Regions from separate parts of the Parendozoicomonas sp. 2304DJ65-17 genome, predicted to be linked through region 1. Evidence: riboswitches for the same ligand, from Rfam matches in the RefSeq annotation. Region 1 holds a riboswitch; the other holds the start of a gene.
The links. Region 1 has a riboswitch for cobalamin ahead of ACY2RR_RS16735 (hypothetical protein). Riboswitches for the same ligand answer to the same signal wherever they lie in the genome.
Positions count from the first base shown of each region.

Region 2: another riboswitch for cobalamin. It lies ahead of ACY2RR_RS20680 (TonB-dependent receptor domain-containing protein); the one in region 1 lies ahead of ACY2RR_RS16735 (hypothetical protein).

Region 1 is NZ_JBYVJV010000006.1:317,251-333,322, forward strand. It holds gene cobI (precorrin-2 C(20)-methyltransferase) at 1-183, opposite strand, end outside; gene cbiE (precorrin-6y C5,15-methyltransferase (decarboxylating) subunit CbiE) at 180-1,421, opposite strand; gene ACY2RR_RS16725 (precorrin-8X methylmutase) at 1,421-2,080, opposite strand; gene ACY2RR_RS16730 (cobalt-precorrin-5B (C(1))-methyltransferase) at 2,097-3,236, opposite strand; gene ACY2RR_RS16735 (hypothetical protein) at 3,240-4,016, opposite strand; cobalamin riboswitch at 4,180-4,372, opposite strand; gene ACY2RR_RS16740 (dihydrofolate reductase family protein) at 4,486-5,019, opposite strand; gene ACY2RR_RS16745 (EAL domain-containing protein) at 5,138-8,020, opposite strand; gene uvrD (DNA helicase II) at 8,353-10,536, shown strand; gene ACY2RR_RS16755 (PepSY-associated TM helix domain-containing protein) at 10,683-12,098, shown strand; gene ACY2RR_RS16760 (DJ-1/PfpI family protein) at 12,183-13,496, shown strand; gene ACY2RR_RS16765 (response regulator transcription factor) at 13,493-14,053, opposite strand; gene ACY2RR_RS16770 (ATP-binding protein) at 14,046-15,311, opposite strand; gene ACY2RR_RS16775 (TRAP transporter substrate-binding protein) at 15,544-16,072, shown strand, end outside.
Region 2 is NZ_JBYVJV010000010.1:130,356-146,427, reverse strand. It holds gene pgi (glucose-6-phosphate isomerase) at 1-1,127, shown strand, start outside; gene yciH (stress response translation initiation inhibitor YciH) at 1,124-1,468, opposite strand; gene ACY2RR_RS20690 (DUF2333 family protein) at 1,587-2,624, opposite strand; gene ACY2RR_RS20685 (transglutaminase-like cysteine peptidase) at 2,732-3,376, opposite strand; cobalamin riboswitch at 3,542-3,737, shown strand; gene ACY2RR_RS20680 (TonB-dependent receptor domain-containing protein) at 3,912-5,780, shown strand; gene cobO (cob(I)yrinic acid a,c-diamide adenosyltransferase) at 5,834-6,430, shown strand; tRNA gene ACY2RR_RS20670 (tRNA-Ile) at 6,533-6,609, shown strand; gene ACY2RR_RS20665 (hypothetical protein) at 6,665-8,101, opposite strand; gene ACY2RR_RS20660 (iron-containing alcohol dehydrogenase) at 8,370-9,530, shown strand; gene ACY2RR_RS20655 (acyl-CoA thioesterase) at 9,542-9,979, shown strand; gene ACY2RR_RS20650 (hypothetical protein) at 9,986-10,207, opposite strand; gene ACY2RR_RS20645 (hypothetical protein) at 10,347-10,877, opposite strand; gene ACY2RR_RS20640 (hypothetical protein) at 10,891-13,551, opposite strand; gene ACY2RR_RS20635 (hypothetical protein) at 13,636-13,920, opposite strand; gene pntB (Re/Si-specific NAD(P)(+) transhydrogenase subunit beta) at 13,980-15,371, opposite strand; gene ACY2RR_RS20625 (Re/Si-specific NAD(P)(+) transhydrogenase subunit alpha) at 15,384-16,072, opposite strand, start outside.

The DNA.
Region 1 (16,072 bases):
ATCTTCAGGAACAGCGCCGGTTACGATATCCCAGGCAAAGGAGTCGTGGGCTCCCTGCTTCTTTTCTGGAATGGCAATAACATCAACATCCTTCAGCAGATTGGCTGCACGAAGAGTCATCAGGTCTGGCGCGCCAGTGCCCACACCTACCGCATAGAGTTTTCCGTATTTCTTTGTGCTCATGGGGCAATCGCCTTGGTAATAGTAAATAGATGAATTGGGTTCTCGGCCCGGTAACCGGTGTAGCTGGCAATAGGGCGGTTACGAGAGATATTGATCAGGCTTATGGAAGGTTCGACCGACAGATTCTTAAAGCAGTGGAAAGCCTCGGTAACGGTGTCGAGGGTCACGGCGCTGAGTAGAAGACGACCGCCGGGTTTTAAAACCTCGAAGCAGTGGTTGAGAATCTCAGCCATCTGCCCGCGGGTGCCGCCAATAAAGATTGCGTCTGGTACCGGAAGATCCTGCAAAGCTTCCGGTGCCATGCCGGGCACAACCTGCAGATGATCGACCCGATGTTCCTGAGCATTGGCGCGGCAGAACTCGACACATTCATCAACGCTCTCAACGGCATAAACTTCGCCGCGCCACGCCTGCTTGGCTGCTTCAATTGCGATAGAGCCGGAACCTGTGCCGATATCCCAGACAACGGAATCCGGAGTCAGGTTTAAACCGGCAACAGCCAGTGCCCGCACTTCCTGTTTGGTAATTAAACCTTTGGCTGGCATGCGCTTGCGGTAAGCGTCATCGGAGCAGTGGCGGTCGTAACCATTCCACGGTTTGTGTTGCTCATTCACCAGAATCATTACGTTCAGGGGATCAATGGATTCCGGGTCAGCCTGTGCCAGATCGGAAACATTCCACTGAGTCACAGATTCTTCTGTTCCACCCATGCGGGCACAGATATGAAGTTGCCAATCCAGTTCACCATAAGCTTGCAGGTGTTGAGCGACAGCTACTGGGTGATGAACACGATCCGTCATCAACGCAAACTTCTGGCCTTGCTGAAGTTTACTAACCAGCCCTTTCATCGGACGACCGTGAACCGAAAGAATGGTTGCGTCATCCCAGGGCATATTCAGTGCAGAGAATGCCAGCTGAATACTGGCCGGAGATGGAATAAAGGAAAGATGTTCTTTCTCAACAAGGCGAGAAAGCCTGCGACCAAGCCCGTAAAACAACGGGTCGCCCGATGCTAGAACACAAACATTGTTTTCGTAAGAGGTTTCGATGATGCGGTCGAGATAGTTCTGCAAACCTCTGCCGCCGAAAGGAATACGCTCACCGGTAAACTGAGGAAAGAATGATAACTGTCGTTCACTCCCGGCCAGAACCTGAGCCTGCTGAACAGCGCCAATGGCTTTGCTGTTCAGACTGGAGCAGCCATCATCGCCCATACCGATAACAGTGATGGCAGTCATTAGTTTGCCGCCTGAATCAGCAGGGAATGAATGGAAGAAACGATAAGAGTGCTGCCACCTTTACGACCAAGAGAGGTGATATAAGGCGCAATCTTTGATTCGTGCAGCTCATCTTTAGATTCCACAGCGGACACAAAGCCAACAGGAATACCGATAATCAGCGCTGGCTTGATCTCACCATCTCGAACCATACGCATAGCTTCGAGCAGAGCCGTTGGTGCATTACCAACACCGATAATCGCGCCATCGAGAAGGCCTAGATCCCGTGCCTTGTGCATGGCCTGAATAGAACGGGTGTTACCAATCTCCTTGGCCTGGGCAATAACATCTTCATCAGAAACAAAGCAGTGAGCGGTATTGGCAAAGGCGCTCATGCGAGCTTTGCTGAGGCCGGATACGATCATAGAAACATCGGAAACAATCGGGCAGCCCTTGCGCAGAGCTTCAATGCCAGACTGAATGGCGTCGTCACTGAACTGGAACAGTTTGGCGAACTCAAAGTCACCGGTTGTGTGAATTGCACGACGAACAACATCCCACTCACCAGCATTGTAACTGTGTTCACCGCCAATCTGGCCACACACTTCTCGATCAATAATGTCGAAAGAGCTTTCTTCAATGTGACGCCCCATAGACGTCATCTGTTTCATTATTTCCATTTCAGATTCCCTAAATTTATTGATGCTGGCCCGCGGATTGTTCGCAGGAGCCAAGAAGCTGGCCTTGAAAATCAATCAGGTAACAACTCACTGGGAAACTCTTGCGGCCATAGCTTTCAGCGGCAGCTACAACCCTTTGGCAAAGAGCGTTATAGATCGCAGCGGTGTTGGTTTTGCCGGAATGATCGTTTTGCAGCAGTTCCAGAACATGGCGGGCAGTGTTGGCTTTGCGTATGTCTTCACAGAGTTCAGAAGGTGCGCCATGTTCACTGGCAAGTGTGGAGAGCATATTGAAGTTGACGGCAGGGCCGCTGACATGAGTCATCATGGCTCCGTCTGCCAGTTTGGCAATTTTCCCAATCATGCCGACGATCAGAACTTTTCTAGCCTTGTAGCGGGCAGCTGATCGCAAACCGACACCGACAAAATCTCCGGCCTGAACAAAGCTTTCTCGGGGAAGTTCCGGAAACTGGGTCATGGCAAACTTTTCTGTTCGTCCACCAGTGGTAAGGGCGAAGCCAAAAACATTGTTTACAGTGGCAACCTGAATGGATTGCCGAACGCTGGCAGCGTAAGCCGATGTGGAGAATGGTTTGACTGTGCCCCGAGTGCCGAGAATAGATATCCCGCCAATAAGCCCAAGGCGTTCACTAATCGTTTGTTTCGCTAACTCGCGCCCAGCAGGAACACTGATAATGACTTCTGCTCCCAGGTGTTGAGAGTGATCCAGTTCCTGCTGAACCATTTCGGTAATGTTTTTGCGGGGAACCGGATTAATGGCTGGGCCACCTACTTCAAGCCCAATGCCGGGTTTCGTTACCCGTGCAACACCTTCACCACCTTCAAGCGCAATACCGGGATTATCTTTCAGGCAAACCTGCGCACAGATTTCTGCACCGTGAGTGCAGTCTGGGTCATCTCCGGCATCTTTGGTAATTGCGCAGAGAACGCCTTCCTCTAAAAACTCTGTGCGGGTAATCGGGAATGTGACATCGCTGCCAACAGGCAGAGTTATGGTGATGTCGCTTTGCTCCTGACCAGACAGCAATGTCTTCACTGCAGCGCGGGCTGCGGCTGCGGCACAGGCGCCGGTGGTATAACCACTGCGTAGCTCTTTCTTATCTAGACTGCGACTGATGACAGAGTGTTTGGCCATGATTCAGCGCACCATTTTTTTCACAAAGTAACGTTCATCAAGAACCTCTGTGAGCGGGCGGCGTTCATCTATAGCTTGAAAGGCTTGCAGCCATTGCTCATCCGAAAGTTCATCACCGTGGGCAATCCAGGAACCGTTATTTACCGCGGTTTCACCGGGTTGAAGGTTTTCATAAATCACGGAAACACTGCCGCTGCGGCAGGCTCCGCAGCAGTGGCTACGGGTGATTTTCATTCTGCGTTCGCCTTTGCCTAGACCAAGCTGTTTAGCGATGCCTCTTAATCGGTGAGCAAAGGTTTTGCTTTCCTGTTGTGGAATACAGGGCTCAATACCGCAGAACACCATGTGTGTTCGGTATTCAGCCAGAGGTAAATCTTTTATGCGGGAGAGGGCGAGGGCGACACGGTGGCCTTCAACTTCAATGATGCGTGGTTCAGCCTGAAGTTTTTTGCGGCCACTGTTGAATAGTGCGCAGGTAGATGCCTGAAGCAGAAGGCCTTCCAATTCACCGTGATATTTGTGAACGTATTTGTCCATGGCTGCCTGCCAGCGTTCAGGGCAGGTTTCCAGTTCCAGAGACATACTCTCAGCAATGTCTGAGAGAATTGGTTTTATAAGACTTTCCCGTGCGCAGGATAGAGAGGCTAAAACATTAAAGTCATGCTCGCCGTCTTCCATAAACTGGTTGATTGCAGCGACAAGAATATTTTTAGGACATTCGGACTCTGTGGCTATGCCAAGAAGAAGGGTAGTGCCTGTACCAGAGGAGCAATGGGGCATGTGAGAATCCGGTTTACCTTATTTTCTGTATCCAAAGCGTGCGCAAAAACAGGCGTGGCTCTGTTCAGAAGGGGGTAGAAAAACCGGAAACCAAAAGTATGACTACACGATCAGGTACACCCGCCTGATTCTTAACAGATAACGCGCTGTAGCTAGGGTGTGAACACACCCTCATGTTCTGGCTGGTATCCTGACTTCAGGGTCGTGGCATTTTGGTTAGCCTTCCCAGGAATTTATTCCCAGTGGCAAAATGACCAAACGCTCGCCTGTTACAGTTGCGGGCACAGTTGAGGATTCTCACCTCATTCCCTGTTTTCAGTTCATTCACTGAAAACACCAAAACACTTAAAAGCAATGTTGCTTTTAATAATGCTGTGAAGGGTATAACGGAGCACAAGAGTTCGTTATGAGGGAAAGTCGAAGGTTGTACAAAAAAGCAGGTAAGGTGAGTGGGGGTTTTGTATGGAGTTTAATGTTTTCGTCTGTATCGTGTTTTGATCAGGCCATTTTGAAAAATTTCGGTATTAATATGCTCAAATTCCATGTGTCCGGTAAGAGTGCCGAATAACTGAGTTCCTCCTCCTAATAGAATTGGCATCTGGATAAGTGTCATTTCATCAATCAGGTCTTCATCAAGAAAACTCCGAATAACCCGGCCACCATCAATGTACAGACGGTTTGCTTTCTTCATCTTCATGGCTCTGACGATTTCATGAGGCGTGCCTGCAAATATCTCAACTTTCCCTTTCAATTCTTCAGGAACTTCTTTCAGGGTTTTACTGAGCACAAATGTTGGTTTGGAAAACGGCCACTTGGGTGAGGATTTTCGAATGGCCTCGAAAGTCTTGCGACCTATCACCAGACCATCAATTCTGAGCATGAATTCCACAAACCCATAATCAAAATTATTAGGGTTGGGAGGATCTGTCAGGAAATTCAGTCCGCCATCGCGGTCAGCGATATAGCCATCCAGGCTGATCCCGATAAAGACTTTGGCAGACACGAACACCTCCTTGTGTGCTTTCTGCTGTAATGGATTTCAATCTCCGCTTTTATCAGTAAAGCGGGTAATCCCCTCCTTTGCAGGAAGGGATTATTTCAATATAGAAGGAATTAATAAATTAAGCGGTTATCTGCAGGCGGTGGGCTAGAAACTTATTGAACTCCGTGACCGGCAGAGGTTTGCTGATAAAGTAGCCCTGCACTTCATCACAAGAATGCTCCTGCAGAAAATCGATATGAGACCGGCTCTCTACTCCTTCTGCCACCACCCGTAAATCCAGGCTGTGAGCCATAACGATTATTGCCCGGGTTATGGCTGAGTCATCGTCATTGCTATCAAGGTGGGAAATAAAGGAACGATCGATTTTGAGGGTATCAACAGGTAAACGCTTCAGGTAACTGAGAGATGAATAACCGGTTCCGAAATCATCAATGCTCAGGGTTACGCCCTGATCCCGCACCAGAGTCAGCATTTCTATGGATTGTTCAATATCGTCCATCAGCTGACTTTCTGTGATTTCCAACTCCAGCAGGTAAGCAGGCAGCTCCGTTTTCTCGAGAACTTCCCTGACCTGTTTAGCCAGATTTCCTTTTCGAAGCTGATGCGCTGAAATATTCACCGAGACACGTATTTCCCAGCCGCGGTCCAGCCAGGCACGGGCCTGTCGACAGGACTGTTCCAGTACAAAGTCTCCAATATCATTAATCATGCCGGTTTCTTCAGCCAGAGCGATGAATTTCCCCGGCATCACCAGCCCGTCTTCCGGGTGGTTCCAGCGAACAAGAGCCTCTGCCGTCGTAATAGAGCCTTCTGCCAGTGTCATCTTTGGTTGATAGAAAACTTCCAACTGGTCGCCATCAATGGCCTGCCGCAGGTTACGTTCCAGAATCATCCGCTCGTGGGATGAGGTGCGCATATTCTCATTGAAGAACTGTACGGTATTACCGCCCAGGTACTTGGATTGATTCATTGCCGTATCTGCCTGAGAGATCAGGGTTTGCAGCTCCCGGCCATTTTCGGGGTACCGGGCAATACCAATACTGGCACCGATTAACAGTTCATGGTTGTCGATGGTGTAAGGCGTGCTGAGAGTATTAATAATCTCTTTGGAGAGCTCTTCCAGAGTTTCTTTGTCTGTCCAGTTATCAATAACAATGGCGAACTCATCACTGGCCAGTCGAGATGTTGTATGAACCCGTGCTGTATGGCGAAGCAATCTGCGGGAAACCTGGCGAAGCAGTTCGTCACCAGTGGAATGACCTAAAGAATCATTGATCTGTCGGAACCGATCCAGATCGATCATGATCACAGCCAGTTCCTGATTTTCCTTTTCTGCAATCTTCAGAGCTTCATGGAGACGAGAGTGAAACAGTGCGCGGTTGGCAAGGCCGGTCAGAGAGTCATAGTTGGAAAGGTAACGCAGTCGCTCTTCTGTTTCTTTATGCTGGGTAAGATCCTTGAATAGGCCAACGTAGTGAATCAGGTTGTCCCTGTTATCCTTTACCGCATTAATCTGAATCCAGATAGGGAAGGTTTCACCATCTTTACGGTGTTCGATGATTTCTCCTTGAACGTGGCCTTCAATAGACAGGGTTTCCAACATATTGCGGTAACGATCAGAGCTGCCATATCTGGGATTCAGGTCGAGAGTAGACTTACCAATTAAGTCTTCATCAGAATATCCCGTTAAATCTCTGAACGCCCGGTTCACGGTCATAAACTTGAAGCTGGTATTCAGTACGAAAATCGCATCGCTGGTATTTTCAAACACGGTAAGAGCCAGCCTGGATTCCTGCTCATACTGGCGTTCAAAGCTGATGTCCCGGCGGGTACCCAGCATTCTTGAAGCACGCTTTCTTTCATCCCACTCAACAACCTGACCGCGATCTTCCACCCAGACCCAATGGCCTTCTGAATGACGGATACGGTAGCGGGCAATGTACTGTTCTTTCTTACCCCGAAGATGAGAGATGATGGCTCGGCGAACGGAAAGGCTGTCTTTCGGGTGAATCAGGTGCTCGAGGTGCCCTTTAAAGCCATCCAGTTGATCAATGTCGTAACCAAATAACTCTTTGAACCGACTGTGATAAATCAGTTCGTCTTTCATATTCCAGTCCCAGAACCCAAGACGACTGGCATCAAGAACCTGTGTCAGGCGCTGCTCACTCTCCTGAAGGGCCAGGCTGGCTTCCTCTCTTTGAAGAATCTCATCATTAAGGCGGGAGTTGGTACGAGTCAGTTCACGAGTGCGGTTGGAAACAATATGTTCAAGGTTAGCACGGGTTTCTTCCAGATCCTGGCGGGCTTCATCAGTTTTACGATTTTCTTTGGCCAGTCGTTTACTGAGGGCCTGATTCATAAAGTGTCGGGTAAGGCCATTTATCGAGACTTTATGAACATACAGGGCCGGGTAGGACATAAATGCCAATAGCGCCGGGCCTGCAAGAGCCCAGTTTCGGAAATCGGCCGGAGAATTTAACCACAGCCAGCCTGACACACCCAGAGTCAGTGGGACTGAAAAGAAGAAAAAAGCTGGAAGGTAGCTCGAATAAAGAGCAGCACAAGAGAAAATAATGGCTGCCGCTGCTGTGCATAGAATGATCAAATTTATAATGCTATGCAGAGGAAAAAACGTTACAACAACGGCTGTCAGCAACAGGCTGGCAATAAAGTTGGCAAGATTAAAAAGGAAAAACCAGATTTCCTGTCGCTTTGAAAGGTTCAGCTCACTGGAAAGAAAGGTCTTGGTCATGCGATTGCGTAGCAAGCCGAACCCAACAAAACCAGCTACGAAGATGGCAGCAGGAAGATAGCTCTGGGCAGACCATAGCATTAGAAATGTCAGGGCGGAGCAAAGGCCAACAATAATAAATAATCGCAAAGAGCCTTTGTGCAGGTGTTTCAGTTGTTCGGCACGCACACGGGTCTTCAGCCAACCCTTGTCGGTGTCGACAACGGGAAGGTCGAGAGTGTTACTGAATTGTTGGGCCGTGTGGTTCATAGACTCAGGAAGTTACACCTTTTGGTAATGCTCCGGGCATCCTTACCCTGTTCTTATTTTTTTTGGTGCTTCCGTTCTAATTTTATTAAGCCGAAACAAGCAATTAATGGCAAGTCAAAAATGCGGCCAATACTTACAAAGTATCAGTTTTTGTCAGTTTAACGACATGTGTTGTTTTTTCAATATGGGGAAAGGTGTAGTTGATTGGGTATATGTTGAGCATTGGAGGTCAGCCAACAGAATCTTAACGGATAAACACCGGCGGCCGTTTTCGTTACACTTGGCAGTCTGGAATATTCAAGCCTATCTCACCGGAGCCACTGATTAGAGCTATGGACGTCACCGCAATTCTTGATTCTTTGAACGATGCCCAGCGTGAAGCCGTTACTCTTCCGCTCAGCTCTGGTTTGGTATTGGCCGGTGCCGGCAGTGGTAAAACCCGGGTGCTGGTGCACCGAATTGCCTGGCTGGTACAAACGGAAGGTTTATCTCCGTGGTCAATCATGGCGGTAACTTTTACCAATAAAGCTGCCGCAGAAATGCGTGGCCGTATTGAAGAAATGTTGGATATGCCTGTGCGTGGTATGTGGGTTGGCACTTTCCATGGTCTTGCTCACCGTATTCTGCGTGCTCACTGGCAGGAAGCTGGTTTGCCGGAAAACTTCCAGATTCTCGATAGCGATGACCAGCTGCGAATCGTAAAACGTATTATGAAAGCCATGGGGCTGGATGACAGCAAATGGCCACCCCGCCAGGCTCAGTGGTTTATTAACGGTAAGAAAGACGAAGGCCTGCGCCCTCAGCACTACGATCCCGGCCACGATCTGTATGAGAAAACCATGCATGCCGTGTACACCGCCTATGAAGAGCAGTGCCAGCAGCTGGGTGTGGTGGACTTTGCAGAGCTGCTGATGCGTTCCAATGAACTCTGGCTGACCAATATTCAGCTGCGTGACCATTACCGTGACCGTTTCCGTTACGTGCTGGTGGACGAGTTTCAGGATACCAACTCCGTACAATATGCCTGGCTGCGCAACCTTGTTGGAGAACGCGACAACATGATGGTTGTGGGTGATGATGACCAGTCCATCTACGGCTGGCGCGGCGCGAAGATTGAAAATATCCACAACTTCACCCGTGACTTCAGTAATGCCAAAACCATCAGGCTGGAGCAGAACTACCGTTCAACCGGCACAATTCTGAAAGCCGCAAACACACTGATTGATAACAACCCCGGCCGTTTGGGCAAAGAGTTGTGGACGGACGGTGTTGATGGCGATCCGATCCGGGTGTATTCCGGCTTCAATGAAGTGGATGAAGCCCGCTTTATCAGTGACCGCATTCAAAGTGCAGTTGATGGTGGAATGGCTCGCAGTGATATTGCCATCCTGTATCGCTCCAATGCTCAATCACGGGTTCTGGAAGAATCCATGTTGCGCTGCGGTATTCCTTATCGCATCTATGGCGGGCAGCGATTCTTCGAACGGGCAGAAATCAAAAATGCCATGGCATACCTGCGCCTTTCCAACAACGTGAATGATGATACGTCTCTGGAACGTGTAATTAATGTTCCGCCCCGTGGTATTGGCGATAAAACCGTACAGTCTATTCGTGATGTAGCTCGTGGTGCCGGTATGCCTATGTGGCAGGCTGCCAGGCAGATGATTAACCAGAAACTGCTCACTGCCCGGGCATCTAACTCTGTGAATAACTTTATTGAGTTAATAGAAGGGCTTTCTGCTTCAGGTGATAGCTTGCCACTTCACGAGTTTGCTGATCACTGTATTCAGATCAGCGGCCTGATTGAGCTGTACCAGAAAGAGAAAGGTGAGAAGGGCAGAGCCCGGATTGAGAACCTTGAGGAACTGGTATCTGCCTGCCGGGAGTTTGATCCGGAAGAAGTGTTTGATGATGAGGAACAGGAAACTCTCGCACCGCTGGATGCATTCCTTGCCCATGCGGCATTGGAAGCCGGTGATACACAGGCCGATCAGTTTACTGACAGTGTGCAGATGATGACTCTGCACTCCGCTAAAGGCCTGGAATTCCCATTGGTTTTCCTGGCCGGTATGGAAGAAGGTTTGTTCCCTCACAAAATGTCTATGGAAGACCCTGACGGCTTGGAAGAAGAACGTCGTCTTTGTTACGTGGGCATTACCCGTGCGGAAGAACAGCTCTACATGACCTATGCCGAAAACCGCAGACTTCACGGTCAGGACACCATTAACCGCCCATCACGCTTCCTGCGGGAAATTCCCCGTGAACTGATGGATGAAGTGCGTCTGAATGCCAGTATCAGTCGCCCGGTAACAGCAACATCGCGAGCGATTGCCAGCGCCGATGTTCCCGGTACCGATCTGCGTTTAGGTCAGCGGGTTTTCCATGAAATGTTTGGTGAAGGTGTTGTTCTCAATTTTGAAGGGCAGGGTGCTCAGGCTCGTGTTCAGGTGAACTTTGATTCTGAAGGCAGCAAGTGGCTGATGGTGGCTTACGCCAAATTGGATGTGTGCACCTGATACATTGTTCAGCTTCAAAAAATACCCCGACTTGTACGGGGTATTTTTTGAATGCGACTTTTTGCCACATTTTCACAGAAACAAAAATTAGTAGTATTCGGAGGAGGATTAAATAGCCATAAGGCCTGAGACAAATAAGAAAACTAATGAATAAAAATATTTATCGAGCCATGTGGCGCTGGCATTTCTTTGCTGGTCTTTATGTCATCCCCTTTATGCTGATGTTGTCGATAACCGGTTTGGTTATGCTGGCCTATCCGTGGATAGATGCCTGGCAATACGGTGATGAATTAACAACCGTTGAAGCTCCTGCTGAAAATCAGCCTTTATCGTTGCAACAGCAATTGAACGCTGTGCAGAGTGCATATCCAGATTCGAGAGTTGCGCAATTTGTTCCCCCTATCTCTGATCAAAGTTCCAGTCTGTTTAAGGTCAAAGGTGAGAACGGCACAATACTGACTTTTGTAAATCCCTACACTGCAGAAGTTCTGGGAAGTTTTGAAAACGCAGATCGTCTGTACACTATCAGCGATGATATTCATGGAACATTTCTGTTGGGAGAGACCGGTGATGCTCTGATTGAGCTGGCAGCCGGTCTTGGCTTTTTACTCTTGATATCGGGCCTTTATCTGCACTGGCCAAAAAACAGTGCTGGCCTGAAAAGCATGTTTATTCCTATGTTCTTGAAACCTTCTGAATGGAGTAAGGGGAAAAGAGCCGCCTGGAAAAACATTCATGCTTCGATGGGATTTTATCTAAGCCTGTTTCTGTTGTTCTTTCTGCTGACGGGGATGACATGGACCGGTATCTGGGGCGCAAAAATGGTTCAGCCATGGAACTCCTTTCCGGATGAGCAATCTGCCTCTGCGTGGCAATCCAACCCTGAAAAAATCACTCATGCTGATTTAAATACTGATGGTCTCAAGGAAGTGCCCTGGAATCTTGAGCTAACAGCGGTTCCTACATCCCAGGGCACCAATGCTGATGGACAGATAATGTTGGATCAGGCTTTTGAAAAGGCCGGGGAACTTGGTTTTTACATTAAAGACCAAGGCGCTTTCAGTAACTCGTTCCGTATCGGCTTACCTGATGGCGAGACCGGTGTTTACAGCATTATGTCTGTCACTATGAGTCGTGATGCTACAAATCCTTTTGGTGACAGAACTGTTCATCTGGATCAGTACACCGGTGATGTTCTTGCCGATATTGATTGGGATGACTACAACCTTGTAGCCAAAGCTATGGCAGCCGGCATTGCCTATCACATGGGAGCCGCAGGCTGGTGGAATGTCATTCTGGCGGTACTGGTCTGTGTTGGTTTGATCCTGATTTCTATGACCGGTGGTGTTTTATGGTGGAAGCGACGCACTCCATCCGGGTCCCTTATTAATGCACCCGCTAAGCAGGAACTCGAAGATTTGTCTGGCAGGCAGAAAGGTTTAATTGCCCTGGTTGTGCTGACAGGAGTTTTGTTTCCGGTAACGGGTGCAGTCATGCTGCTCTTTGTTGGAATTGAAAAGCTTGTATCTGGTAGAACTGCAGGTGTTCAACAAACGACATAGCACGTGTTTTGAGGTGCCATGCTCTGCTGGTGTCCGTTGTAGCAGAGCTGGCATCTCCCTTTCTCTCATCAGCGGACTATCGGAATGGACAGAGTGTCTCTCTTCAGGAAAGTATCAATTGGTTTTGCACTGGCTCCGGGTTTTCGTGCAGCGGACGTTGTTGGGTTGCAGGCAGTTTTTGGTTTGCAGCCAAGGCGTCGTTTTTTCTATGCCGCTGAAAATGAAGGGTTGGTTTATGGCAAGTCCGGGTTTCCTATAAAGGCTGATATTACTTTTGAAGTTTGCCCTGATCTTGATGTGCTGGTTATTGGAGAGGTACCGGAAGAATCTTTAAATAATTCCCGATATATCGAATTTGTAAGACGCCAGGCAGAACATGCTGAGTATGTTATTGGTGTGTCGAGTGGCGTTGTTGCACTGGCAAAAGCCGGAGTCTTGAAGGGTGTAAAAGTAACGACCAACAATTCCAATATGGATCAACTGGCCCGGTATGGTGCGATTCCTGTTGAGCAGAACAAAACTGTTGTTGATGGAAAGTTTTATACCTCGGGGCCATCTACCGGTGGTATTGAGTCAGCCTTTATGGTGACGAAGGCTTTGCGTGGAAAGACGCTTGCCAGCATGCTGGAATTAAATCTGGAATATAACCCCAAACGAAGATTCTCTGGTCAGCCTTCTGAACATCAGACACAGTCTCTGGAGAAAGTTGAGCCTTTAAAGGTTGCCGTTCTTACTCCGCCAAATCTCTATCTGCCTGATGTTATGGGCGCTATAGATGTTCTGGGTTCTGTTCCCGAAACTGAGATTTTTTATGTTTGGAAAGAACCCGGCGAAACTCAAAGCATTTTTGGGCCAACCATTGCCGCAGACACAACTTTCGAACAATGCCCTCAGGTTGATGTGCTGGTAATCGGAGCTGTTATGCCATGGGAAAGTAAAGATTCTGAAGTTCTGGATTTTATTCGGAAGCAGGAGCCTCAGGCACGAGGAATTATCAGTGTTTGCGCTGGAACTGTGGTGATTGGTGCTGCCGGATTACTAAAGGGCAAGCGTGCAACAACCAATTTTCATATGACAAGCTTGTTGTCTCCTTTGGGGGCGATAGTGTGCCATGAGGAAGTTGTTGCTGACGGTAAATTCTTTAGTGCCGGGCCTGCTATTGGTTCTTATGAGGCTGGCCTTTTAGCTGTTGAGGCTATTTGCGGAACGCAAATGGCCCGTCATATCGAAGAGGATATTCTGGAATACTCGCCAAATCCGGTTTTGGGAACAGGCTCTCCTACGCTGGCAGGCAAATGGCGCACAAAGATCAGCAGAATTCTCTCTGCTCCATTGTGCTCTGTTTACCAGAGGCATGCGTTGAAAGGGTATCAGCGTTCAGCTGCCACCAGTTCTTAAGCTTTAACTGGATTCTTACTCAGCTTTCTCTGCAATGTCCGCCTGTGCATTCCCAACTGGCGGGCTGTTTCACTGATATTTCCGCTATTTTCCAGCAGAACCCGCTGAATATGTTCATATTCAAGGCGGTCTACAGACAGTGGTCGTTCAGCTACAGGTACAGAATCTGGCTCCGCGGGTTTTTCATTGAGAGCCGTAAGAATCTGGTCAGCATCAGCTGGTTTGCAGAGATAGTTTGTTGCTCCCAGGCGTATGGCCTCAACAGCAGTCGCGATGCTGGCATATCCGGTAAGAATTAGAGTTCGGATGTTTGCATTGCTGGCTAACAGAGATGGGATCAGAACAAGGCCATTGGCTCCTCCCATTTTAAGGTCAACAACGGCTAAGTCGGGCTTATAGCTCTTCAGGGTTTCCTGCCCTTGCTCAGCAGAATGGGCGACGCGCACATCATAATTCCGTCGGCGCATGGCTCTGGCCAGCACCTGACAGAAGGTATCGTCGTCATCAACAAGGAGAACTTTCTGTTGTGGGTCGATGCAGGAAGATAAGTCATCCATTACTGTCAACCTCAGGTAACCTTACTTCAGTGATTGTTCCAATTTCTTTCGCATTATAAAGGCGAACGACACCGTTATGCTTTTCTATAGTGGCAGCACTGAGCTGTAACCCAAGCCCAAGTCCGCCTTTTTTGGTGGACACTGTTGTGTATCCCGGGTGTTCCGAAACATCTGCAGATAAACCTTGTCCTTTGTCTTTGATTTGCAGAATCACCTCTCCAGAATCTTGAGAGAGCTCCACCTTTACAAAATCGGGGCTTGCATCCGCAGCATTATTTAAAAGATTGATAAGGGCCATTTCCAGAGACTGGTCTGTTTCAATATGGCCTTTGAAGTGCTCAGGGTATTCAAAAGATACATCAACCCCTGGTCGTAAGAGTTGCCATTCATCCAGAGTTTGAAGAATAAAGTTTTGTGCTTGCTGAACTGATGGATTTTGGTTCTGGCTGTTAACAACAATTTTCGTAAGGCTCTCTTTGCAGGTGTCTACCTGTGTTCTGAGTAGAGCAATATCCTCCAGAAGCTGCGATGGCTTGTCATACTCCAGCGACATCTCTTTCAGCAAAACACTCATGGTAGAAAGCGGTGTACCCAGCTCATGGGCTGTACCGGCAGCTGTTGTTGCAACCGCGAGGATTCGTTCGTTGCGTAACTGGTATTCACGTCCGGCCGCAACTTTGACTCTGTGGGCGCGAAGGCTGTCTGCCATACGGGCAACCAGACCTGTAATAAGAAAGGCGCTGATCGTAAATGTCATCCACATTCCGGCAAGGTGAAGGGTCGCCATTTTGGACATACCGTGGTGGGAAGCCATCATTCCATTCTCACTGGCCATCAGAGGTTGATACCAACTCTGCAGCAAGGTGTAACCCACAATGCTGAGGGTCGTAATAATCCATCTTTGCTTGAGTGGGAGCAGGGCAGCACTGATAGACACAGTGACAAGGTAAACCGATATCAGGGGATTAGTGTATCCACCACTCCAGTAAAGCAATGCGGTTTGAATCAGCGTATCGGCCAGGAGGTGTAGGAAGAGTTCAGTTGGTGACGCAATAGCCTTTCTCTGGCAGACAAACCACGTATAGGTCATCAAGCCAGCGGACACCCCAAAAACAATGAAAAGGGGAAGCCAGTTCAGAGAAATTTCAAAGAAATAATGAACACCGAATAAGGCCAGCAATTCGGTTGTAAATATAACGAGGCGAATGGCATTCAGGTTGCGCAGGTTTTTGGGCCCAACCTTATTTATTGCACTCACAGCAGGTACCGTCTGTGTATTTCTAGCGAAGTTTACCTGTATTGATATAACCCTTTCACCCTGGTTTTCAGGAAGATGCCATTCTCGAAAACTGAAGGTCTGGTAATAATTGGCAACGATGGTCAGGTTTAAAGTGGTCTGCTGGCACTATTTTTTCCGACCGGATAGTATGTTTTGTTCTCAGAAAATAAGAACAATAAAAATCAATAATAAAAGAGGGGAAAAGAAACAGATGAAACGTCGTCAGTTAATTACAGCTCTAGGCGTTGGTGCTGCAGGTGCTGTTGTTGCCGGTTGCAGTGGTCCCAAAGAAGAGCTGACCTGTGCGCCAGAAACACCAACCAACCCCGTCGCTAAACAAGAAGTTATCAATTGGAAGCTGATTACCTCCTGGCCTAAAAACTTCCCTGGCCTGGGAACAGCTCCAGAGCGCTTTGCAGAAATGGTTAATTCCATGAGCGCTGGTCGTCTGAATATTAAGGTATACGGCGCTGGTGAAATTGTTCCGGCTCTGGAAGTTTTTGATGGTGTTCAGAGTGGTACTGCAGAAATGGGACACAGTGGTGCTTACTACTGGAAAGGCAAGAACCCGGCTACCCAGTTCTTTACTGCTGTTCCTTTCGGCCTGAATGCTCAGGAAATGAGTAGCTGGCTCCACAATGGTGGCGGACAGGAACTCTGGGATGAGCTGTACGCAGACTTCAACCTCAAACCATTTGCTGGTGGCAGTACCGGTGTTCAAATGGCTGGCTGGTTTAATC
Region 2 (16,072 bases), on a different contig from region 1:
GGCAGATAACGCCTCACTATGTGGCAAATATTGATCCAGCAGAAATTTCCAATGTCCTGGCGTCACTGAACTCTGAAGAAACTCTTTTCATTATCGCTTCCAAAACATTTACGACACTGGAGACACTTTCTAACGGCAGAATTGCAAGAAAGTGGCTCCTGAATAACGGGCTTAAAGAGAGTGATTTAGAGAAACACCTGATTGCTGTTTCCAGCAATATTCAGGCTGCAAAAGAGTTTGGAGTTGCCAAGGAAAATATTCTTCCTCTGTGGGATTGGGTTGGTGGACGTTATTCTCTCTGGTCTTCTATCGGGCTGATCATTGCTCTCACTGTCGGCTATGAAAACTTTGCCGAATTGCTGGCTGGCGCAGGTGAAATGGATGAACATTTCAGACGCACTCCGTTTAACCAAAACATGCCAGTCATCATGGCGTTGCTTGGGCTTTGGTATCGCCATTGGGGAAATGCTCAAAGCCATGTTGTATTCAGTTATGATCATGGCCTTCGTTATCTACCAAAACATCTCCAGCAAGTTGATATGGAAAGCAACGGTAAACGGGTTCAGCACGATGGGGAGCCTGTTGCCAGTGTAACTGGCCCTATCGTTTGGGGTGGTGCAGGCACTAACGATCAGCATGCTTACATGCAGCTGTTACATCAGGGTACATGTACGATTCCTGCTGACTTTATTATGCCAGCTACCAGCCACACGCCTATTGATAGCCAGCATGCCTGGTTGTTCACCAATGGGTTGGCGCAGGTGAATGCATTGGCAAACGGGAAAACTCTGGAAGAAGTAAAGACAGAGCTGAAGGCTGCTGGTAATTCGGTGGAAGAGATCGAACAGCTTGCACCACACAAAGTCATTCCTGGAAATCGGCCTAGCACTATCCTGTTCTGCGATTCCCTGACGCCAAAAACGTTAGGAGCAATTCTCGCGCTCTATGAACAAAAGGTATTTGTGCAGGGTGTGATCTGGAATATTAATTCTTTTGATCAATGGGGCGTGGAGCTGGGTAAGCTGCTCGGCAAACAGCTTTACCCAATGATGGGAGGCGGAGACACCAGTGAGCTGGACAGCCCTACCCGCAATATTATTGAACGTTTCCGCAAAGCGAATACTTAACCACCAGCACGTTTTGCGTTGTGCCCAAGCTTGATCAATTCGGCGACCATGGTATCCACATGGTCGCCCTGTAATTCAATAGCGCCATCTTTTACTGCACCGCCACCACCGCAGCGTTTCTTTAGTTGTTTAGCAAAGGCTTTCAAATCGTTGCCTGCCATTGGTAAGCCTGTGATAACGGTCACGGTTTTACCGCCACGCCCCTTTTTCTCTGGACGAACACGAACAACACCGTCTGTCTCAGGGACTTCGTTCTTTGGTTTTTTATCTTCTTTTATGCGCCCTTGATCTGTGCTGTATACCAGACGAGTATCGACATTGCGGGAGTTGTATTTCGCCATGGCCTGATTTTCTCAAAAAAGAAACTGCTTAAAGAAAGCGGAAAGGAGAGAAGATTACTTGAAGAAAGGCATTTGATAAATCCATACCGGCGGTTGCCGGTATGGATTCAGAAAAGGATTAGCCTTGGGTCAGCAGAGTACGCAGGTCAATAATCGCAGCGTTCGCACGGGAGATGTAGTTGGCCATTACTAGGGAATGGTTAGCCAGAACACCGAAGCCGCTGCCATTCAGAATCACCGGACTCCACACAGTAGCCTGGGTTTCTTCCAGTTCACGAATGATCTGACGCAGGCTAACCAGTGCATTCTTTTTCTCAAGAACATCCTGGAAATCAACTTCAACAGCCTGCAGGAGTTCGATAAGAGCCCAGGATGTGCCACGAGCTTCGTAGAATACATCGTCAATCTGAGTCCAGGGTGTTTTCACCTGAAGTTCCGCAGCTGCAGGAGTAGATTGTTCAGCAGATGCATCGCCAGCCAGATCTGTATTCAGGCGGGTTTTGCCAACACTGGCACTCAAACGCTGAGACAGTGAACCCAGGCGGGTTTCAACATCGCGCAGCCACTGAGTCAGATTGTCTGCACGGGTGTAGAACTGTGCAGGGTTTTTATTGTCGGAGAGGCGCAGCAAGTAGCTGTCTAGCTTATCAATACCGCGCTGGTATTCACCTTCACTGGAGGGTAGCGCCCAGCTTTTAGAGTCAAAGTTAAACTGAGGCTCGGCAATAGCCAGATCAGGATCTTCTTTGGATTGGGATTGTGAACGACTGAAATCTTTTCGCATTGCACGGGTAAAGTCTCGCAGCTGTACCAGAACACCAAATTCCCAGTTGGGCATGTTGTCCATAAATACGCCGGGAGGTGCTATATCGTTACGGGTATAACCGCCGGGTTTGTTGAGGAGAGTTTCGCCAATGGTGATAGCTGTAGCGGTGGAGGTGAAACCTGCCACGACTGGGCGATTGAGTTTGGTCGCTATGGCGGTAGCATTTTCATTAACATCAAAAGCTTCTGGCTCCTGACTCCAGTACACACCGAGAATGATCATCGCAATCACATACAGTGCGATAATAATGCTGATGACTTTCCCCCAGCGATGACCATTAATGTCTGACATCGAGTCAAACAATCTTTCTTTCCAACTGCCCAGGCCCATAGTGTCCCCTTTTCTTCCAAAGCTGTTCGTTTTGATAACGAAGTGGAAAACTTTGGGGGCTATTATGGGCAATGCAAGCCTGAACTAATAGGCTTTGGTGGCAATAATCATTCGCTGGAAGGCCATATACCCGGATTTTGAGATTTTTCCTGAAGTGAAACCCAATGACTCAGTCGTGAGGCCTGGCCTATACGCTGTTCCTGATATTGCTGGTCCAGTAGCCAGAGGCCGGAACTATTGAAGGAATATACAGGCTCCAGATCACCTCGCCGTTGTGGTGATTGCATAGCACTGGTTAAGTTGTCCAGAACCACCTGTTCACCATTACCGGTATTAACGAGTAGGACCATATGGGCTTGTCTAAGAGTTAATGAGCGCACGTATGCCAGCCTTAATCGGCTGTCATCCATTCCCAAGCGCCGAAGACTGATGTATTTGGCAATGGCGTAATCTTCACAATCACCTGTGCCACGATTGAGGAATTCTGAAGGAGAGGCCCAATAATCTTCCTGCCCCCAGACAGTTTGATCGCTGCGGAAAAGGAGAGAATTGAAGAAGTTGTTCACTTCCTTGAGGCGCTCACTATCTGGTGCTGAGCGCAAACGGGCTACAAGCTGTTCCCAGGCGTCGAGACGCTGGTCTGTAATACCTGCTGATGGCGGGGGGAGATTGGCTGGCAGCGAACTGGCACTTACAGCAGCACTGCTCAGCCCAATGACCCCAGCGGCCAGGACTGCTGCTATAGACTTCACGGATCACACTCCCTGTGTACGACTTAACCACGAGATCCTTAGATAACTATAGACAGGGAGAGTGACTGTATTTCGCCTATGGCGGGGATGTTGCCCTATACATTCGTATTGCACGCGAATAATATTGGCGCCTTGCGCAAAGGTGCCTGAATTGACGCATGAAGAAGTTATTTTTTTCGTGCTGAGTAGGCTCAATAGGGAATCAGGTAGAAAGCCTGAACTGTGCCCGCAACTGTGACAGAGGAGTTTGCCTCCAACCGTGTTGTAAACGGTAAAACCACTGAAGTGATGTCGACTTTGGGAAGGTGGAGTCAGGCGATGATACTGGAGTCAGGAAACCTGCCTTTGTGAAAATGGAAAACTGGGCGGGAATACCCAAGTAGCCAGCGCGACCTGTTGTGGTCCTGTCTTAAGGAATTTTGCGGATGAGTAAAATTCTCGGACGGCTGTTCTCAATACTCCCTCCCTTTTCCGTTTTTATTTCTCAATGAAGGCTTCGGGCCAGAGCCTGAATAAAACTGGAATATAAAAAAGCATGCGCACACAGCTCTCACCCATAGCCTTGGCAGTTTGTTTGCTGCCAATAACTCAAAGCTCCGTGGTTTCAGCAAATGGCAATGATGTCTATCAGCTTGATGACGTTGTTGTAACTGCCACACGAACTGCCCAGACAGTTGATCAGACACTGGCACCTGTTTCAGTTATTACCCGTGAAGATATTGAAACCTCTCAAGCTGCCAGTGTTCCTGATTTACTGAATACACTTCCTGGTGTACAGATCAGAACATCTGGCGGCCCGGGTTCTGCAGCTTCAATCTCAATAAGAGGGACTAATAATAATGAGTCCTTAGTGCTGGTTGACGGACAGAGAATTGGCAGTGCAACTGTTGGCGGTGCCAGCCTGCAGTATTTTTCTCCAGAGCAGATCGAACGCATTGAAGTTGTCCGTGGCCCGGTTTCCAGTCTTTATGGCGCCGACGCTATTGGTGGAGTTGTTAACATTATTACGCGCAAAGGCAGTACAAAGCCCTCTGCGACCATCAAAGCTGGCTATGGCAGCAGAAACACAAGAGAGCTGAGTGTTTTCGCTTCTGGAGGAAACGATGCAACGCGTATAGCTGCCGGAGTGAATGCCTTTGATACTGATGGCTATGATCGTACCAAGCAGGAACACGGTACTGATACGGATAATGACGGCTATAAAAATGTCAGTGGTAACTTGAGCATCAGCCATAAACTTTCTGACAAAGACACGGTGTCAGTCAGCTTTCTGCAGAGTGAAGGTGAGTCAGAGTACGATACAACCTCATCTTCCACACCCTTCTCTACTCCAGTTAACAAACCGTACTATGAATTCAAACAGCAAGCGGTTTCTGGTAAGTACGAGCATATTTTCAACGACAGGTGGACGACATCTTTAACGGCTGGGTATAACCAGGATTATCAGAATGCCAAGGACTCTCCCTATGGTCGCTCCAAGTTTGACACTCGCCGCCATAGTTATAACTGGCAGAATACTATCGCCACATCAGAGAACAGTCTTCTGATTGCAGGAGTTGATTACTATAAGGACAGAGTCATCAGTTCTACCGACTTTGATGTAACCTCACGTGATAATAAAGCCATATTTGCGGAACAGCAGATCAACTTTAACACCTACGATCTGCGAGTTAACCTACGGCGGGATGACAATGAAGTGTATGGCAACGAAACGACCGGTGGCTTTGCTCTCGGCAAGAGCTTTGCGTCCGATATCCGTGTTGTAGCGTCGTGGGGCAAAGCCTTTAAGGCTCCAACATTTCAGGATCTCTACAATGTTTTTGCCCCTAATCCAGATGTGAAACCCGAGAAGTCTTACAATACCGAGTTATCTGTCAGTGGTAAAAGCATTGCGGGCTTACGTGCTGATTGGTCTGTTAATGCTTTTGAAAACCGTATTGATGATAAAATCTCCCTCAATCCTGCTCAAAACTACCGTGCTGAGAATATCAGCAAAGCGAAGATTAAAGGGCTGGAGTTCGCACTGGGAACCAAGCTGGCTGACTGGGATCTGCAGGCTAACCTGACTTTGCTTGACCCTATGAATGAAGATACAGACCAGCAGCTGCGTCGTATAGCCAAGCAACGCCTGATTGTGGACGTTAGCCGTCAGTTCGGTCGTTATACGTTTGGCGGCATCATGCGAGCGCAGAGCCATTCCTGGGACAAAGACGCTCCAAAAAACACAGACCGTGTTGATGGCTTTGCTACATTCGATCTGCGTGCGAGTACCCAACTTACGAAAGAGTGGAAAACTGATTTGAAGCTCGTTAATTTGTTGAATAAAGATTACCAGACCAGTTATGGATACAACGAAGAGCCCCGTGGTGTTTTTGTTTCCGTTTCCTGGTCTCCTGAAATTTAATCGAACTGTTTATATCAAGGGGCAGCAGTGCCCCTTTTTTTGGAGCCAAGTCTATGACCAGTTCTGACGACAAGTACAAACAGCGCATGCAGCGCAAAAAGGAACATATCGACAGCAAGATTGCTGAAGCGAATGAAGAACGCGGCATTATTATCCTGGTTACCGGTAACGGGAAAGGGAAAAGCACTTCTGGCTTTGGAACTGTTCTGCGCTGCGTTGGCCACGGCCTGAAAGCCGGTGTTGCCCAGTACATTAAGGGTAAATGGGATTGTGGTGAGCGAAATGTTCTGGAGAAGTTAGGTGTAGAGTTCCATGTTATGGGAACAGGTTTCACTTGGGATACCCAGAATAAAGAGCTTGATACCAAAGCCGCTCAGGAAGTTTGGGTTGAAACCAAAAAGATGCTGGCAGATCCGGAGATTACCCTGGTGCTTCTGGATGAGCTGACCTACATCGCTCGCTACGGTTATGTGGATACGGATGAAATTATCGAGGCGCTGAAGAATCGCCCGAAAATGCAATCTGTGATCATCACCGGCCGAGGGTGTCCGCAGGCTCTGGCAGATATTGCAGATACAATCAGCGAAGTCAAAGACGAACGTCACGCTTACAGAGCAGGGGTAAAAGCCCAGATTGGTATCGACTGGTAAGCCAGAGGAATTATTTTTCAGAAAAGCCCTAAAAATCATAATCATATAGAGGTTCAGGACTGGCACCAAAGAACCTCTATGCGTATAATCTGACGCCGCTGTGGGCCTATAGCTCAGTTGGTTAGAGCAGGGGACTCATAATCCCTTGGTCGCAGGTTCGAGTCCTGCTGGGCCCACCACGAATACCAAAGCCGAAGCGGTTAACAACTGCTTCGGCTTTTTTGTATCTGTCTTTTAATTGCTGCCCCATATTGAAAACAACCAATCTGCCACCTTCTTAACAGGGCCACTCTGTTCTAAAGGTTCAGCAGGTCGTTTACGTTTCCTTCGCTCATCTTCACTGGTGGGCGGCTTACTTGCTGCACTGACGAAGCTGTCAGCTGACTCGGAAGAGCGCCTGAGGTTGCTCATAACAATAGTTTCTCTCTGAGGTATTACTATCGCTACGGCGGACTCCCCTTCATCGTCACTCTGTCCGTGTTCCGAAGGTTCTTGTGTGACTTGAAAAATTGGGGGAGGGGTTTGGGAGGATTTATCACTTAGATGCTCTTCATCGGACACATGAACAACAGTTGGAGTACTTGAGCATCTGGAAGATGTTTCATCTTCTTCATTGCTACTCCGTTCGTGTTGTGAAGTAGAACGTTCTTCTGGATCAACTAAGGATTCTTGACCAGATGCACCATCGCTTTGATCTGTTTCATCAGGCACCGCAATAATCTCTGGACTATCCGAGTGTCTGGAAGCCGACTCGAAGTCTTTTAAGGAATAGTGTTCCCAGATTGATCCTGTTTCCTCATCAACATCAACATTGCGTGCAGAAGCTGAGTGCACGGAGGCAGATTCATATAGGTTTGAGTCGTAATCCTCCCAGACAGACTCTGTTTCCTCATTAACATCAACATCGCATAGAGAAGTTGAGTGCACAGATACAGGCTCAGCTATGCTCTCTTCATAGTATGTTTCCCACTCTGACTCTTCACCGTCGGAACTATGAACACTAGTAAGGGACGAGTGATGGGAGGATAGAACAGAGCCTTCTAAGCTAGAGCGGTCCCAATCAGACTGATCATCATCATCATCTTCCTCCTCACTGTCGCTCTCAGCTTCTGGAGATTGACCTCTAAAGCGATTGGACAAACTAGTCAATTCATCGAGGTCGAGAAACAAGTCTTTTGATGGTGTTTGTGATTCCCCTTGGCACTTATCATGGGTATCAATATCCAAAAGATTACTTTTATTTCCGCAACCCATACACACAACAGTTATCTCTGCCATTTCCTGCTTGGCATCACTCTGAAAGTCCCTCAATCTGCGAATGCTTGGCTTGTGATGCTTATTATCAAAAGGGCAGGGCTTCCTTTTCTTCAACACCTTTTCAGCGCATGTACTACAAACAGACTTGTCTCGTTGAGCAAGACAAACTCTGTTTACTGAAATGAAATCGTCAAAGCAAATTTGGCAACTCGGCAGAATTGTGTTTGAAGAAACCAAATAGACGGTATGTAAATAACCATGCTTGTTAACATGGGTGCCTTTAATGACTTTCGGCTGAATGTCTTTTGCCTTATCCGCTTGAGGACCTGTTTCACCAGTATTTGATTCTGGAGGAGTCACTCCGCTGGTACCAGAAGATGAGCTTCCAGCAATGGGAACAGATGTTGTATTCATAAGACTCCCTTCTATAGTGACGAAATATCCAATTGAGTATCTATGACATAAATTTTTCCTAGCCATTCATATTAAGTAAGCAAAGCAAACACATATACATAGGCTGGCTAACAAGCGTGACCAGCAAGTATTCATTTATGTATGTTGCCTGATGTTTCCCAGAGGGTTTTCTGGTATCCCTGAGAGACTTTTTCTAAGCACAACTTTTCCTAACCGAGGTGTAAAGGTACTATCAAATCCAGCCTGAATAATAAAAAGAAGACACGGCATGGATGGATTTACGTTTCACGCTCCCCAAAAAATCATTTGCCAATCTGGTGCAATTTCCAATCTGGGAGAAGTTTGCCTGCAAATAATTGGTAAGCGTGTTCTCGTGGTTACCGATCAGGGGATTGTGAAAGCCGGATTGCTGGATCCTGCGTTGTCAGCACTTGAAAATGCTGGAGTGAAAGCAGAGGTTTTCGATGGCGTGGAGGCAGATCCTGCTGAGCATTTGGTTTTAAGTGCCACTAAGCAAGCCATTGCGTCTGATATTGATGGCGTTATAGGTCTTGGCGGTGGTTCGTCTATGGATGTTGCCAAGCTGGTTGCTCTTCTGGCAAGAGGCGAAGAGTCTCTCGCAAGTATTTATGGTGTTAATCAAGTCAAAGGACAACGCCTGCCTTTAATTCAAATTCCTACAACTGCAGGCACTGGTTCTGAGGTAACAGCTGTTTCTATCATCACGGTGGGTGCAACTGAGAAGAGAGGTGTTGTTTCTCCGCGCCTGCTTCCAGACGTAGCTCTTCTTGATGCGGAATTAACACTTGGTTTGCCGCCAGTTGTCACAGCAACAACAGGTGTTGATGCCATGGTGCATGCTATTGAAGCATTTACATCTCGTAATCCAAACCATAACCCTGTTTCAGATACTCTTGCTCAACAGGCACTGACCCTTCTTGGGACAAATATTGAAGAGGCAGTACACAACGGCGCAAACCTAAAAGCCCGGGAAAATATGTTGCTGGGCTCTATGTTGGCAGGGCAGGCGTTTGCGAACTCTCCTGTGGCTGCGGTTCATGCTCTGGCTTATCCACTTGGTGGGATTTTTCACCTTTCCCATGGGTTAACCAATGCGCTGCTTCTTCCCCACGTTATGCGTTTTAACCAGAGTGAATGTGTTGAGCAATATGCTCATCTTGCCCCCTTTGTATTCCCAGAACTTTCAGTGATTCAAAACATTGAGAAACGCAGTCAGGCATTTATCAATTCACTGGAAGAACTGAATGGAACGCTTGGTTTAAAAACCAGATTGAGAAACTACGGCATTCCTGAACCTGCGCTGACAGGCTTGGCTGACAGTGCCATAAAGCAAACAAGGTTACTGGTTAATAATCCTCGCGAAGTTTCTGAGGCAGACGCATTAGCAATTTATCAGGCTGCCTGGTAAGGAAAGGATTCATGTCAGCATACAAAACACCTGAAGTTCGAGCAGATTATAAACATTTCATCACCATACCAACTCGCTGGATGGACAATGACGTTTATGGCCATGTCAACAATGTGCAGTACTACAGTTACTTTGATACTGCCGTAAATCGTTACCTGATTGATCAGGATGTTCTGGATATCCATAACAGTGAAGTGATTGGGCTGGTTGTAGAAACCCAATGTCGTTATTTTCGCAGTGTAGCTTTTCCAGAAGATATTTATGCAGGTATAGGCGTTGCTCATTTAGGGAACAGTTCTGTTCGTTATGAAGTTGGTCTGTTCAAAGCAGGTGAGGATACACCTGCGGCTCAGGGGCATTTTGTGCATGTGTATGTGGATAGAGAAACCCAAAAGCCGGTTTCTCTTCCTTCTGGGTTGAGAAGGGTTCTTGAAGCTATCTCAGTTTAGAACTGTTTAGTCGCAGAGTTTTTGCCGGATGAGAAGTTCCAGGCCATCGAATCTTTGTTCAAGCCTTTCGAATCGTCTATCTATTGCCTGAAACCTCATCCCAACTTCCTGCCGAAATTCTCTCTGCTCTCTCAGAGTCAGTAGGCAGATAGACTCCATCTGACCATAAAGCTTCTCATAGTTGGTGAGTTGCTCTTTCAGATGTTCGATATGCTCTTCAGGCTTCATAAGGCACCTCGTGTTGAGAGGGCTGAAGTATAGGAAGAAATCATATCTTCAACAGAAAAAGAGGCGGGCTGGTTAAGGGTGAAGAGGATTGCTTCTCGGAACGTTTAAACGTTAGTTTGCATGAGTGCTGCCATAGTCATCAAAGATGTTCACGTGTATAACTTATTGCATTGGGTACTTCATGATCCCAGATCATCTGATTATCTTTCCATCGACCAATACGGCTGAATAATCTGTCTGAATCAACTACAACCAGCTTTTGGTCGTTATTATCCAGTGCAGGATGACAGCTCAGTTCTACAGCCAGAGATATAGCCTGTTCAAATTCTTCACGGTCAAACAGCTCACGATTCATAGATGGAGCTGCACGCTGAATAAACAAGGCATATTGATCTGTTAGCAGGTAATAATGCGCTGCCTGAGAGTTTGTTCCATGACCAGCCAACCCAAAAAAGAAAAAAGGTAATGGCCAGCATTTTTGGAGATCATCAAGAAGTGATTCCAGCTGATAGAGGGAGTGCGGGATAAGTTCTGAACCGTAAGACGTGTCTGACAATGGCTGTATACGCGTCATCAACTTTTCAGGTAGTGGAGGTGTTGGAACATTCAGCTCTTCCAGATTATCCAATACCTTAGCCAGAGAGAGAGGTGAGGGTATTCTGATATCCATAGGTGTTCTGTCCCTAATAAGCAGCTGTTGATAGGTAGCTTCTGGTTATCGCATGCTTTTTGTTTGTTTCGTCATTTCGTACTAACTGACAGTGCATGAAATAGTGTTTCACTTGCTGATCTTCGTACGCCGAAAGAGGTTCATACCGTTTATAGCGTTCAAGAATGGGTCGAATTCTTCCTTCCTCTTCTTCCAAGGCAAGTCTTTCCCGAAATTCCACACTATCAAAAGTATTGTCCAGAAACGTTATTGCATCCCGACCTGTTGTAGGGTGGCGCCATGTATCCCAGTTATCCACGATTCGACCTGCACTCTCTAAAGCCTCGCCATGGCGCTTCATTAGATTAATACGCTCTTTAAGACTATCCCTGATTCTTTGGTCAAAGCACTTTGGCAAAGAATTACATAGCTTTTCTGCATCTAATGCCATAAGTCGATCGTAGGAAGAACGATTTATCAATCGTGGATATCCAGCCCGACACCCTTTGCGCCATGCGCCAAACTGTTTCTGGTCAGCAGAAGGGGCAATTATGTCGCTGAAAGGATAAAGCGAAGTATCATTATCAATACCAGTCACTTTGCCTGTCTCATAATCAATAAAGTAATTGGCTGGATGGCGATCTGGTTGAGCACAGATTGCGTCTAAAAGCTCCAGGTCAGCTAGCCCTGCCAATATTTTCGCACGTACTTCGGGTTTGCATTTCCCTTCTACCAGCATCTGATAACCCAGTTTCCGTTTGGAGCCTTGTCCGGTAATTGAATGTTCAGAAGCGCAGGCAGGTTGGCCATCTGCCAGTTCCATCTCCAGTCCGATCATATGGTCATGCTCGCAGAAAGACATGCCCGGCATAATATCCATACCAAGCAGTTGTGCTATCTGCCCTGTGGCAAGATTTCTTGCTGTAAGATTAGGGTGTAGTTGGTCGTGATAGAGCTCTGGCGTAACGATATCGACCCAGGCTGATGTATCTACTGCCGGCTCAGGTTTAAATACCCGTTTTGCGCCGTTTTTAAAGGTTAAGAGAAAGACCTCGTTTTCAGCGCCTTTACCTAACAATTTTGGTGGATGATTCGGATCAAGGTCTTCATCTCTCCAGGGACCGGGCAGAGTCAGCTCATCATCAAGCATGTAGCCCACCCGCTTAAACTCCATTGCGCCCTGCCAGCTCATTTTGCCAGCAATGGATGAAAGGGCCGGAGAATCCAGAACCTGAAAGAGCAGTAATTTGTCGTTACCAAGCTCCTGAAGGCGTTGATTTAAGATTTTCTCTTCATCATCGGTAATTCCATTGTGGGGATTGGCGAGAACCTCCTTGAGCTTTAGCTGGATACGCTCAAGCATTGAAGCTGCTTCTTTCACGGTATCTTCAGCATCTGTCAGATTTTCTGGTATATGTTCCTCCAGCTTCCGCTCATATCTCATGATTGCTCGATCAAGCCCTGCCATTCTTGAGCTGGCAGGGGTGTATTGAGGAGCGCCAATTTTGGCAACTCTTACCGCCATATCTCTCAACTTCTTGCGAGTCTGTTCTGGTGAGAGAAAGCGCTCTGTTACCCGGCTGGAAATAGCTTTTTCCCGGGCAGATCGTTGGGAGGGAGGCAATGGTTCATAGAGGAGCGACTGGTTCTGTTCGGAGAGCTCTTTTCGTGCCTGAGCCAGCTCATATCTGGAGCTTTGAGGTGATATTGACTCCTGATCCTTTCTATCTTTCAGGTTTCTGATTTTGCTGCGTAAAAGAGCAATATGCTTTGGCACACCCTTTTGAATATCCTCACCAGCCTGCCTCCATTCCTTATGTAGCAAGGCCTCCAGACGCTCCGCTTTCTCCCTTGCATCTCTGCCCGGCCTGGCAACAACTGTATATATTCCTCCGCCAAAAGGGTCGGGGAACACTTTGAATCCCAATCCTTCAATTTTATCCAGCTGTTCCAGCTGCGGATCAAAACGTGAAGGAAAATGGATAATGCCAGCAGGCCTGTCGCCGCAGCAAATCGATGCCAGTTGGTAGGCCGGTGTTTTAATCTGGCTCTGATCCAGCACCTTATAGTTGTTCTGGAAATCCATCTTGGGAGCAGGACGTTTAGTGATAATCCCAAACATATTGTTGGGTTTAACGACTACTGCGTTTGGGGTTCTGAACTCCTCCGGTACAGGTTCACCAGGTCGGAATTGGTGAGCCTTTCCCTCTCGCATCAAGATGATTGAAACCCATTGCATATCGTCTTTGGATACAGGGCATTCCGGCCAATCACCAAAGCGCAGGTTTTCCGGGCTGATATTCAGCTCCGTAGGAAAGGGCCGGGTATAAGTACCTGCCAGCTCTCCATGCATGAGAAGTTTTGTTTGGTGAAGCATGGGGGAAGGCAGGCTCTCAGGAGAGCTTGGAATAGGGCTGACAGGCGAGCTGCCACAGCTGCTTCCTATACCTGAATCAGAAAATGTATCGGAACCAGTAGAATCCTGCCTTAAATACAGATTTTTAGGGCCTTGAACGGGCTTTACATCCCACTGATCAAGAGTCTTCCAGTTATCCTTACCACCCAGTGGAATATTGGTGTTTTCAGTAGCAATGCGGGTACTGTGAGTTTTTAGCGGTTCTGGGGGCGCGTTTGCTAAGCACCTACCCAGTGGCAGATGAGTAATTGGCGGTTTAGGATAGATGCCGCGCAGCATAACAATATTCTCAGATAGCTCTCATAGAGATATCGTCAGGCAGGGCTGTTTCAGCAGGGGGAGGCTGGTTGCCTGTAGAGCAACCTAACGGCTTCGATTACCAGAAATAATATCTTTAATCGCTTCCCACACAGTCATTTCATTTCTGGGGTTATGGGCACCGTCACAAATAGGCATTTCTTTCGATTTGGCGCAGCCGCAAACCCATTGCAGGGTTTTTTGCTGATAGCAAAGGACATGCGGCTCGCAGCGGCAGTTGTCCGGGTCGTGATAGGGTGGGTTATGAGTCTGCCCACATCGACAGATCTTGTACTCGGTATTGGCTTCGCAGGTAATGACGTAAGGGTCCTGCTTTTGAAACATCTTCATTATTATTTTTCTCACAGGGTGCTGAAACCAGCACCCTTTATCTGAGGAACCGGTGTCGCTTAAAGCCCCTTCAAAACTTTTTGTACGCTGTCTTTGGCATCACCAAACAACATACGGGTGTTCTCTTTAAAGAACAGTGGGTTTTCAACGCCAGCATAACCGGAAGCCAGTGAACGTTTAAGCACAATCACTTGCTTGGATTCCCACACCTTAAGCACAGGCATACCGGCAATCGGTGAATCCGGGCGTTCCAGTGCATCCGGGTTAACAGTGTCGTTTGCTCCAATCACCAGCACCACGTCTGTTTCCGGGAAATCATCATTGATTTCATCCATCTCCAGAACAATGTCGTAAGGAACATCCGCTTCGGCCAGCAGAACGTTCATATGTCCTGGCAAACGACCGGCTACCGGGTGAATACCAAAACGAACAGTGCAACCTTTCTTCTGCAGAGTTTCGGTCAGCTCCTTAACAACCTGCTGAGCTTTGGCAACGGCCATACCAAAACCGGGAACGATGATAACGCTCTTGGCATTCTGCAAATCGTCGGCAACATCTGCGGCTGAAGCTTCTACTGCATCACCCTGTTCACCAGTGGAGACTGGAGCTGCTGCGCTATCCGTACCAAAGCCGCCCATAATCACAGAGATAAAGGAGCGGTTCATTCCCTGACACATGATGTAGCTGAGAATGGCACCGGAAGAGCCCACTAAAGCACCCACAACAATCAGCAGGTCATTGCCCAACATAAAGCCGGTAGCCGCTGCAGCCCAGCCGGAATAGCTGTTCAGCATGGAAACAACTACAGGCATATCCGCCCCACCAATGGCTGCAACAAGATGCAAGCCAAGGGCAAGAGCGATGATTGTCATCAACATCAGCATAAATGTTGAAAGAGCGGTGTGTGGATTCGATGCGAAGTAGGTCATCATCCAAAGGCAGATGAGGATGGCTATACCATTCAGCCCGTGACGAAAGGGAAGAATGAGAGGATTACCAGAGATCTGCCCGTTCAGTTTTCCCCATGCAACCAGCGAGCCGGTAAACGTCACCGCACCAATAAAGATACCCAGATAGATTTCAACCAGATGTATGGTGAGCTCTGCACCAATTAACTCACTGGCAGCAGGATCAATGTATCCAGACCAGCTGATGAGAATCGCAGCCATACCGACAAAGCTATGAAGCAAGGCAACCAGCTGAGGCATTTCTGTCATTTCAACAGATTTGGCTTTCTGCATCCCGATAAAGCCTCCAACGCCAACAGCAACTATCAGCATGAAGTATCCCGTTACCGCATCACTGGCAATGGTTGCCAGTACAGCAATCGCCATACCGGCGATACCGTAATAGTTACCCTGCTGTGCAGATTCGTGGGCACTTAGGCCTTTAAGACTGAGAACAAAGAAAACTGCGGCCAGCAGATAGGCCATATAAACAATACCGTCCATATCTGCTCTCCCTTAGCGACGGAACATGGCCAACATACGACGGGTGACAAGAAAGCCCCCGACAATATTGATGCTGGCAAGAAGGATGGAAATAAACGCGAGCAAAGAAATCAGCCACGAACCACTGCTGATCTGTAATAGCGCCCCAACAATAATGATACCCGATATGGCATTGGTCACACTCATTAACGGTGTATGCAGGGAGTGGGAAACATTCCAGATAACCTGCCAGCCTACAAAAATGGAAAGTACAAACACCATAAAGTGAGAGAGGAAGGCCGGTGGGGAGTATTTGCCAAGGCCAAACAAAATAATGCCTGCAACAACCCAGAACCCAATAATCGCACCAGCGCTGGTTGGTTTTTTCTCTTCTACAGGTGGAGGGGGAGGAGGTGTAGCTTCTTTCTTCACCTCTTTAGGCGTTTCGCTTAATTTGGGAGGCGGTGGTGGCCAGGTAATATTCCCTTCTTTAACAACAGTGGCTCCGCGAATAGCCTCGTTGTCCATATCAATTTCTGGCTGACCGTTTTTCTCCGGTGTCATTTCTGCCAGAAGGTGCACAAGGTTCTGGGCATACAGAGCTGAAGCCTGACCGGGCAAGCGAGCTGCCAGATTGGTGTAACCAATAATGGTGACACCTTCTTTCACCGCCACTTCACCAGGAACGGTAAGGTCACAGTTACCGCCTTGCTCTGCTGCCA